One region of the Paenibacillus sp. FW101-FHT12H11 genome, then DNA from elsewhere that is predicted to be linked to it. Evidence: predicted binding sites of a transcription regulator. Region 1 holds the regulator's gene; the other holds the start of a gene.
What was found. The regulator Rex, encoded in region 1, represses fermentation and respiration genes when NADH is low (regulators of the CRP and FNR family bind a similar motif). The targets are predictions, from matches to a motif close to TTGTGAAATATTTCACAA.

Region 1 (4,512 bases):
GTAAATACTAGGAGGCATTTATGACCACGTTATTCACAAAAAAGAACGAAGTCGATTTCTTGCAATTGCTCATCCGCGCTGCAGAAAACGCACTGCAAACTGCACAGCTGTTCCGCACAGCCATGATGGGTGACAAATCCCCCATAGACTACGTTCAATCCATTCACGATCTTGAACATGCCGGAGACTCCATCACTCACGAAATTTTCAAAGGACTCAATAAAGTGTTCATTACACCGATCGATCGTGAGGACATCATGGTTCTTGCCTCCAAAGTGGATGATGTCACGGATGGTATTGAAGCTACAATCGCTCGTTTTGACTATTTGAACGTCTCGCATACGGATACATATATGAAAGACTTCTCGGCTGTCATCGTGGATTCCTGCCAACATATGCTTGATGCATTCAAATTGCTTGCGAAGAAAAAATATATGCAAATTCCTGAACATACAGTTGCCATTAACTCGCTTGAGAATGACGGCGATCGCTTGATGCGTGAAGGAATCCGTCAAATTTTCATCACGCGCAAAGATGTATACGAAGACTTTAAGCTAAAAGAAATTTATGAGCGCTTGGAAGAAACAACGGACGCTTGCGAAGACGTAGCCAATATCCTAGATAGCGTAGTACTTCGTTATTCATAAGACTTAACCGGTCTATGTGTACGAAGATAGTTTTCCGAATGGAAGGCTCTTAGGAGGAAATCATGTTAACTTATTTGATCGTAATTGTTGTACTAGCTTTACTTTTTGATTTCATCAATGGATTTCACGATACAGCCAATGCGATTGCCACATCCATATCTACGCGCGCGCTCAGTCCTCGGGTAGCTATTGCCATGGCAGCGACACTTAACTTTGTTGGTGCGATGGTGTCCTCCAAAGTGGCCAAAACGGTTGGAGGCAGTATCGCAAACCCAGCCCAAATTGCCAATGGCGTTGAAATCGTCATCGCAGCCCTGCTCGCGGCGATCATATGGAACCTTCTGACATGGTATCTTGCGATTCCCTCCTCTTCTTCCCACACCCTGCTCGGAGCTCTTGCCGGTGCGGTGATCGCCGGTGCCGGTGTGCACGCGGTAAATTGGAGTGGTTTTACGCAAATCATTATCATCTTGATTCTTTCACCGATCATTGCGTTCGCCCTTGGTTACGTCATCATGCTTTTGATCAAGTACATCGTCATATGGTCCGGTAATACGTCCAGATCCAAGCTTAATCGTGTTTTCAGGACTTTGCAGATTATTTCTGCCGGGTTGCTCTCCTACTCGCATGGCGGTAACGATGCACAAAAAGCGATGGGTATTATCGTCTTCGGTCTAGTCGCAGCCGATGTTCAAACGACGCTGGACGTTCCGCTATGGGTTAAAATTTCAGCGGCACTAGCAATGGGTCTGGGAACTTCGATCGGAGGATGGAAAATCATCAAGACCGTATCCGGAAAAATTGTCAAAATCGAACCGATTAACGGATTTGCATCCGATCTCACATCGTCACTCGTCATTCAATTCTCCACCCATATCGGAAAACCGTTATCAACAACACATGTTATTTCCTCCGCGATTATCGGGACAGGCAGTGTCATGCGTTTCCATGAAGTTCAGTGGGGAACCGTCAGCCGCATGTTGATTACTTGGGTCATTACCATACCGATCAGCATTGCGCTAGCATACTCCATATACTTCCTTATTTTCAGATTGATCTTCTAAATACAGAAAAACCGTCAGGAAGTCCTGACGGTTTCTTTTTATTTCTTAGTCTAAATAGTACGCCAAACTTTGCAGCTCCGTTGTAAAATCCGCATAATGCACGCGAACTTCCGGAGGAACCTTAATAATGACCGGCGCAAAATTCAGAATAGCTTCAATGCCGCAAGCAACAAACTGATTGGCCACATTTTGAGCTTCACTCGCTGGCACAGTTATAATCCCGATTCGCACGCCTAACTCCGATAAAACAGCCTTCATTTCCCCCATCGGTTGAACCGTCAAATTATTAATCGTCTCTCCGGCTTTGGAGGGCATCGCATCAAAAACAGCGACAATTTTCATATCATTCCGCAGATAAGTATTATAATTGCATAATGCGCGGCCAAGATTCCCCGCTCCAACTAGAGCCACCTGGATATGCCGGTCCAGTTTGAGGATCTGTCTTATTTTTTCGATCAAATAAGCAATATCGTATCCGATGCCTTTTTTACCGAACTCACCGAAATAGGCCAAATCTTTACGAATCTGGGCCGGATTCAGATCAAGTTTTTGACCCAAATCCTGCGAAGATACCGTTGCGACATTTTTCATGGCAAGCTCGTTCAGGAACCGTAGATAGATGGGCAGTCTGCGAACAACAGCTTCCGATATTTTTTGTGATTTCATTTCTACGCCTCCCCCATCCACTGCTCAATCCTTGGTAACATTTGTTCCGTTGTCATATGCTCGATTTTGGGTCCTGGCAGGGAGTAGAGGAAGTGCTTGCCATAGAAGGTTTCGATGACACGCGTATCGTAGATGATCACAATCCCTTTGTCTGATGCGCGTCTAACTAACCGGCCGAAGCCTTGTTTAAATCGAATGACCGCCTGCGGCACAGAAAATTTCATAAACGGGTTCTCGTTCCGTTTCTTAATATTTTCGCATTTAGCCTCAACGAGCGGATGATTCGGAGGTTGGAACGGCAGCCGAATAATGGCCAAACAGCTTAGCGCATCTCCAGGAATGTCTACACCTTCCCAGAATGAGCTGGTGCCAAGCAGCACGCACATCTTGTTATCCTGGAACATACGGGTTAATTTACTGCGATTGCCGCTGTCTACCCCTTGGCCAAGCACAGTAATCCCATAGGCTTTCAAGTAGTCTTTCATCCCGGCATAAATCTGTTTGAGCATCCGATTGGATGTGAACAAGATCAGCATTCGACCTTTGGTCACGATAGCGACTTCACTTAAGGATTCAATGAGGGATGCAATGAAAACGGGATCCCCTGCCCCCTTAATCGTAGGAAAATCTCTTGGAATAACAACCAAAGCTTGCTCACGATAGTTAAAAGGAGAAGGCAATTGAACCGTTTTGAGCTTACCGTTCTCTTCATCCTGCGGAATCACTAGGCCCAATTGATCAGCGGAGTATTGAAAGGATTTGTTCACGGACAAAGTCGCCGAGGTCATGATGATGCTTTCTTTTGTCTCAAAGAAATGCTGTTGAAGCAAGCCGCTGACGTCCGTCGGTACTGAGATCAGCTGAAGCGACTTCGCCCTGGCGTACGTCCCTGCTTCCATCCAGTAGACATAACCATCATCCGCCATTTTCATAAAGAAATGAAGGGCATCTCGATGCTCATAGAGCTCTTTCACGGTGCCGTTAAGATCCGTTACTAAGCCTTGGACCCCGAACACGTCCTGATGCTCCTTCACATCGCTTAACAATTTATCCAGCGTGCGAAGCAAATCATTGGCATTCAGATAAATATTGTCCTCCATGGCCAGCATCTCGTGCCAATTAGCAGGCAATGTCTCCGGCTTCATACGCAGGACATACGTGGAATTCTCCGTTTGCGACGGATCGCTTTTGGACGACAGCAGCTCATAGAGTGATTCGCTCAGCCGATCCCAATCCTCTTTAATCTGCACGATTTTTGGGAAAAGGCCGTCAATCGTATGACTCCATGCCGCTGCCCGTTCTTGCTGCTCATCCGATTTCTGCAATCTAAACCGCAGCATCGGCAGCTGGCCGCTCCGATTATCTTTGTATAGCCAGGTCAAGGAATGATACATCGCTGAGGAGTGCAGCTCGATACCGAGATGTTTACTCGCCACTTCTTCGAAATGATGTGCCTCATCAATCACAAGGTGCTTGTAAGCCGGCAGGAGGCGGTTCTCCGCCTTCATATCGGTAAACAGAAGGGAATGGTTCGTGATGATCACATCAGCCGTATTGGCGTCATTACGTGCGCGATGATAGAAGCACTTTTTGTACCATGGGCACATCCGGTTTAGACACGAGTCTGTATCGCTGGCTACCGAATACCAGAATTGAGCGCCTTTATTCCCAAAATGGATTTCCTCTTCATCCCCGTGTTCCGTTTCACTCAGCCAAACGACCATTTGTGCCGCTGTAATTGGATCCTCTTTGCCATTCTCGTAATCACGCGTTGTCAGTTTCGTCTCAAATTTGCGCAAGCACAAATAGTGACTTCTTCCTTTAAGCACAGCCGCCCTAAAAGGAACCGGAAATATCTCTTTCAGCAGCGGAATATCCCGCTCTCTGAGCTGCTCTTGCAGGTTAATGGTGTGCGTGGAGACAACCACTTTCTTCTCATATTTGATGCCATAATAAAGGGCTGGAATCAAATAGCCAAGTGATTTCCCTGTGCCCGTTCCTGCCTCAATCATCAAATGTTGATCGTTCTCCAGCGATTTCTCTACTTCGTAGATCATTTGCTCTTGCGATTCCCGCTCTTCGAAAATCTCAAACTTCTGCTGAAGCGCCAGCTTCAAGCCTTGATGAAATTGTTT
Region 2 (4,512 bases), on a different contig from region 1:
TCTTCTGCTATAGAAGAACATTAGCTCAACAAATAGATGTGGAAGGAGTTAACCATGTCACAACAACGTATTATGATTTCTACCATAACCATATTCTATAGTAATCAAACTTACACCTTAGATAATTTATAATGAAAATACTAATCAGAGATAGAACTCAACTAAAGAAGAACGTTAGTTCAATAAAGTCAGCGGCAATCCAAGACTTTATTTTTCAGTCTTGGTCCACCGCTGTCCCATTTTTATAGTTAGCTAACACTTATTTTTCGAAGTCTGGCTATATTCGATATAATAAATCGTGTTAAGTAAAAATTCCTCATTTTTCCAATGGGAAACTACAGTTGTTAATGACAATTTCATTCAATTACATCACTGCTTCTCGTAACCCAAAAAAGTATAAATACGAGAGAAAACAGTACAATAACCGGCGCAGCGTACTGAATTAGAAAGTTTTCCATCAGTTTAATTTCCTTTCTTTATTAATTTGCCTTGTACATAATCGGCATCGAATAGAAATAAGCGCATGAGTAAAAAGAGTGATGGGACTAGAATTACGATTCCAGCGATAAAGGCGATAACAAGCGCAGTCCCCATTGTTTGATTTGTGAAATTTTCATGGATGGTAATGTAGGGAAATAAAATATACGGTAAATGGGCTTTACCATAACCAAAAAAGGCAAAAGCAAATTGCAGCAGCACAAATATGAATGAAGTACCCAAATTCCTTTGCTTCCAAAGGAGAAAGACTGCAATCAAGAAGCATAGAAACGATGTCCCAAACATCCAGCCATGGGAAAGCATGTTGCTGAAATGCTCCGGGTTTTGTTGATTGATCGTGAAAAAAACAAGAAAACTTGCAAGAATCGTTGGCCCACTCCAAAAGAGGGCGTACCCACGTAAGATTTTAAATGCGGGCTTGTCTTCTGCTCTGTATGCATAATACGAAAGAAACATGGAAGAAATGTAAAGAACACTGACCAACGACAGTAAAATGACGGACCAGGTATAGGGACTGCCGAGCAGCCTTTGCCAGTTAAGGAGGATCAATCCATTATGCTCACTAATGATTCCACCTTCTGAAATGGTAAGTACCGTAGAGAGGGTTGCAGGGATGAGCAAGCCAGTTGCTCCATAGATGAGCATATACCATTTATTATCCTTCGAACCGTAGTTGCTGAAGGCATAGTAGGCTCCTCGAATGGCAAGCAATATGATGGCTATACTGCCTGGAACGAGAAGCGCGGTACCATAATAACGTGCTGTTTCCGGGAAGAATCCAACCATTCCAATGTAGAAGAAGACTAAAAAGACATTCGTTACTTCCCAGACAGGAGAAAGATAGCGCTCAATAATTTTATGGATGATATGCTGTTTCATTGTAATTACAGAATAATAACTGAAGAAACCTGCACCGAAGTCAATGGATGCTACGATTAAATACCCGTATAAAAAAATCCATAAAACCGTAATTCCTATTACTTCAAGACTCATTTCTTTGTCCTCCCCCCGAAAATGCCAAGAGCCATTAATTCGTCTGCGACATCGCTTTTTCTAAAGAGTTTAGATAACACTTTGACCGCGGTGAGTGCTAGTACGATATAAAGGAAACAAAAAAGCACGAGCATCATATCCACGTTTTGAGAGGTAGTAGCCGCATCTGCAACCTTTAGATACCCACGTAAAATCCATGGTTGACGCCCAACTTCAGCGTAAAACCATCCGCATTGAATACCAAGCATGGAAAGGGGCCCGCAAGCTACTATAATCGCTAATAGCCATTTAGGATAAGGTTTAACGGATCTTTTTCTTGCGTACCACAAATGAAAAATAGCAACAACAATCACGAACACACCTATACCTACCATAGCATCGAAAAAGTAATGAACGTATAGAGGAGGACGAAGATCAGGGGGGATCTCATTAAGCCCTTTTACTTCAGAACTAGGAGTACCTCCAGCTAAAATGCTGAGTGCGTATGGAATTTTCAAAGCATATTTAATTTCATTACCATCAGTTAGAATACCACCCAGAATGAGCGGCGCGTTGGCCGTGGTTTCGAAATGCCACTCCGCTGCTGCAAGTTTTTCTGGCTGATTTTGAGCTAGAAACTTTGCGGATAAATCACCAATAAGTGCTGTAGTCACAGCAAATACAAGACCGGCGGTGACAGTCAATTTTAATGCCTTTTTAGCATATAAGATGTCATCTTTTTTCTTAAGAAGAGAGTAGGCTGCAATAGCTGCCAATATAAATGCGCTTGTCATATAAGCAGAGGAGAGCACATGCGCTACTTTGGTTGGCATAGAAGGGTTAAACATAGCTAATATCGGTTGAACATTCGTAATTAAGCCGTCTTTTAGTGAGAATCCTTGAGGCGTATTCATAAATGCATTGACAGTAGTTATAAAAAAAGCTGAAGCGGAGGAGCCGATGACAACAGGCACGAGTAGAAGGAGATGATGCATTGGTTTTAATCGTTCCCATGTATATAAGTAAATACCTAGGAATATAGCTTCAATGAAAAACGCAAAGGTTTCTAGGAATAATGGAAGCGCAATGGCCTGTCCGGCAATTTGCATAAAGGTAGGCCACAATAAACTGAGTTGAAGGCCAATGGCTGTACCGGTAACCACGCCAATAGCAACGGTGATAACGAAACCCCTGGCCCATCTTCGTGCTAATAATGTGTAGTAGGGGTCTTTGCGTTTAATGCCAGCGAGTTCAGCCAACAGGATCATGACGGGAACACCAACGCCGATTGTAGCGAAAATGATATGAAACGCCAATGTAGTCTCTGTTAGTAGACGGCTATAAAACACGGAATCGTAGGTAGGCATGTGAAATCATCTCCTTTTCGTTAATCTAGGTTAAAAAAGTTTGCGAATAAATGAAACCAACATGACAAAAGCAACGCTGAACATGAGGTACATTAATCGCTTTTCATGTTTTCGAAATGGGACCAAGTTGTATCACCCTCTGGTAAATTTTATTTCGTTATGAAATTAGTGTACTCCATTGTATGTGATTATTTTCACATAATCTGTGAATACGAATTGAACAAAGTTTTACAACTTTACTAACGGGAAAATGAACATTATGAGAACAAATTGATATATTAAATGAACATATGATAATTTGTTAATATAAGAGGATTGATGAACGAGAGGTGATGTAGATGTCTCGCAATAAATGAAAGGTCCGTGAACGTAAATCCTGCTGAAAGTAACACGAAAAGATAGTTCTCACTTCAAGAAAGGGGAACCCATTTGAATTCTTTAGACTTAAGCTTGTGGTTAGCGTTTGGTGCGGGCTTATTATCATTCCTATCACCTTGTTGTCTCCCGTTGTACCCTACATATTTATCTTACATTACAGGAATATCAGTGAGAGATTTAACGATTGGTAGAGGTTTATTACAGAAAAGGGCGATCATTCATACACTCTTCTTTGTTATGGGTTTCTTCATCATCTTTTTTTCTTTGGGATTATCCGCCAGCCTTGTAGGTGACCTATTTTCTAATAATCGAAATTTAATTCAACAGCTTGGCGGTTTATTGGTTGTCGTTATGGGGTTTGTTATTCTTGGGGTATTTCAACCTCATTTTCTTATGAGAGAGAAACGTTTTAATTTTAAAGGACAACGAACAGGGTATATCGGTTCATTGTTGGTAGGTATTTCATTTGCTGCTGGATGGACTCCTTGTATAGGTCCCATTTTATCGGCTATTTTCACAGTAGGTGTCACAAGGCCTGACTATGCTGTATTTTATATTCTTTCCTTTATCCTTGGATTTGTTATTCCTTTTTTTATGATGGCTTTTTTTCTGGGTAAATTGAGTTGGATTTTAAAATACTCAGCTATACTGATGAAAATCGGTGGATTGATGGTGGTTATAACAGGTATTCTTCTTTATACAGATAAAATGTCAAGTATCACCATCTGGTTGATTCAACTATATGGCGGTTTTACCGGTTTTTAAACTTTCTCATAGATCAGAGTAGAGGCAGTGAAAGGAGTTTGAATGATAAATTCAAAGAAAACTATACAAGTTGTCGTTTTATCTGTGGTTTTATTGCTAGTAGCTGTTACTCTAGTCTTAAACATTATGAAAAAAGAGTCTCCTGTCAAAGTAGGATCCAAGGCTCCGAATTTTACATTAAAAGGGCTTGATGGACGAGACTATGTGTTATCTGATCTGAAAGGAAAGGCGGTTGTTTTAAACTTTTGGGGTACGTTTTGTCCACCATGTGTAAGAGAGATGCCTGCTTTACAAAAACAATATGCGTTGTGGAAGGACAAAAATGTTATCGTTCTTGGCGTGAATCTTAACGAGAGTAGGATAACTGTTCAAAGTTTTATCACAGAGCATCAAGTTACCTTTCCAATCTTATTAGATAAAGATATTTTAAGAAAAGAATATAAAGTAACGGCTTATCCCACAACCTTTTATATAGGGACTGACGGGAAGATTAGGGATATATTTGTTGGAGAAATGAAGGAAACGGATATCC

Region 2: AC3WTJ_RS33425 (cytochrome ubiquinol oxidase subunit I) is a predicted target of Rex. The motif match lies at 3,020-3,037, and genes of this name have one in related genera.

The regions. Positions count from the first base shown of each region.
Region 1 covers NZ_JBYTCO010000002.1:630,422-634,933, forward strand. Annotated here, with positions in the region: gene AC3WTJ_RS08455 (DUF47 domain-containing protein) at 21-647, shown strand; gene AC3WTJ_RS08460 (inorganic phosphate transporter) at 710-1,711, shown strand; gene AC3WTJ_RS08465 (redox-sensing transcriptional repressor Rex) at 1,757-2,377, opposite strand; gene dinG (ATP-dependent DNA helicase DinG) at 2,380-4,512, opposite strand, start outside.
Region 2 covers NZ_JBYTCO010000013.1:78,835-83,346, forward strand. Annotated here, with positions in the region: gene cydS (cytochrome bd oxidase small subunit CydS family protein) at 357-458, opposite strand; gene AC3WTJ_RS33420 (cytochrome d ubiquinol oxidase subunit II) at 463-1,491, opposite strand; gene AC3WTJ_RS33425 (cytochrome ubiquinol oxidase subunit I) at 1,488-2,837, opposite strand; gene AC3WTJ_RS33430 (cytochrome c biogenesis CcdA family protein) at 3,267-3,980, shown strand; gene AC3WTJ_RS33435 (redoxin domain-containing protein) at 4,023-4,512, shown strand, end outside.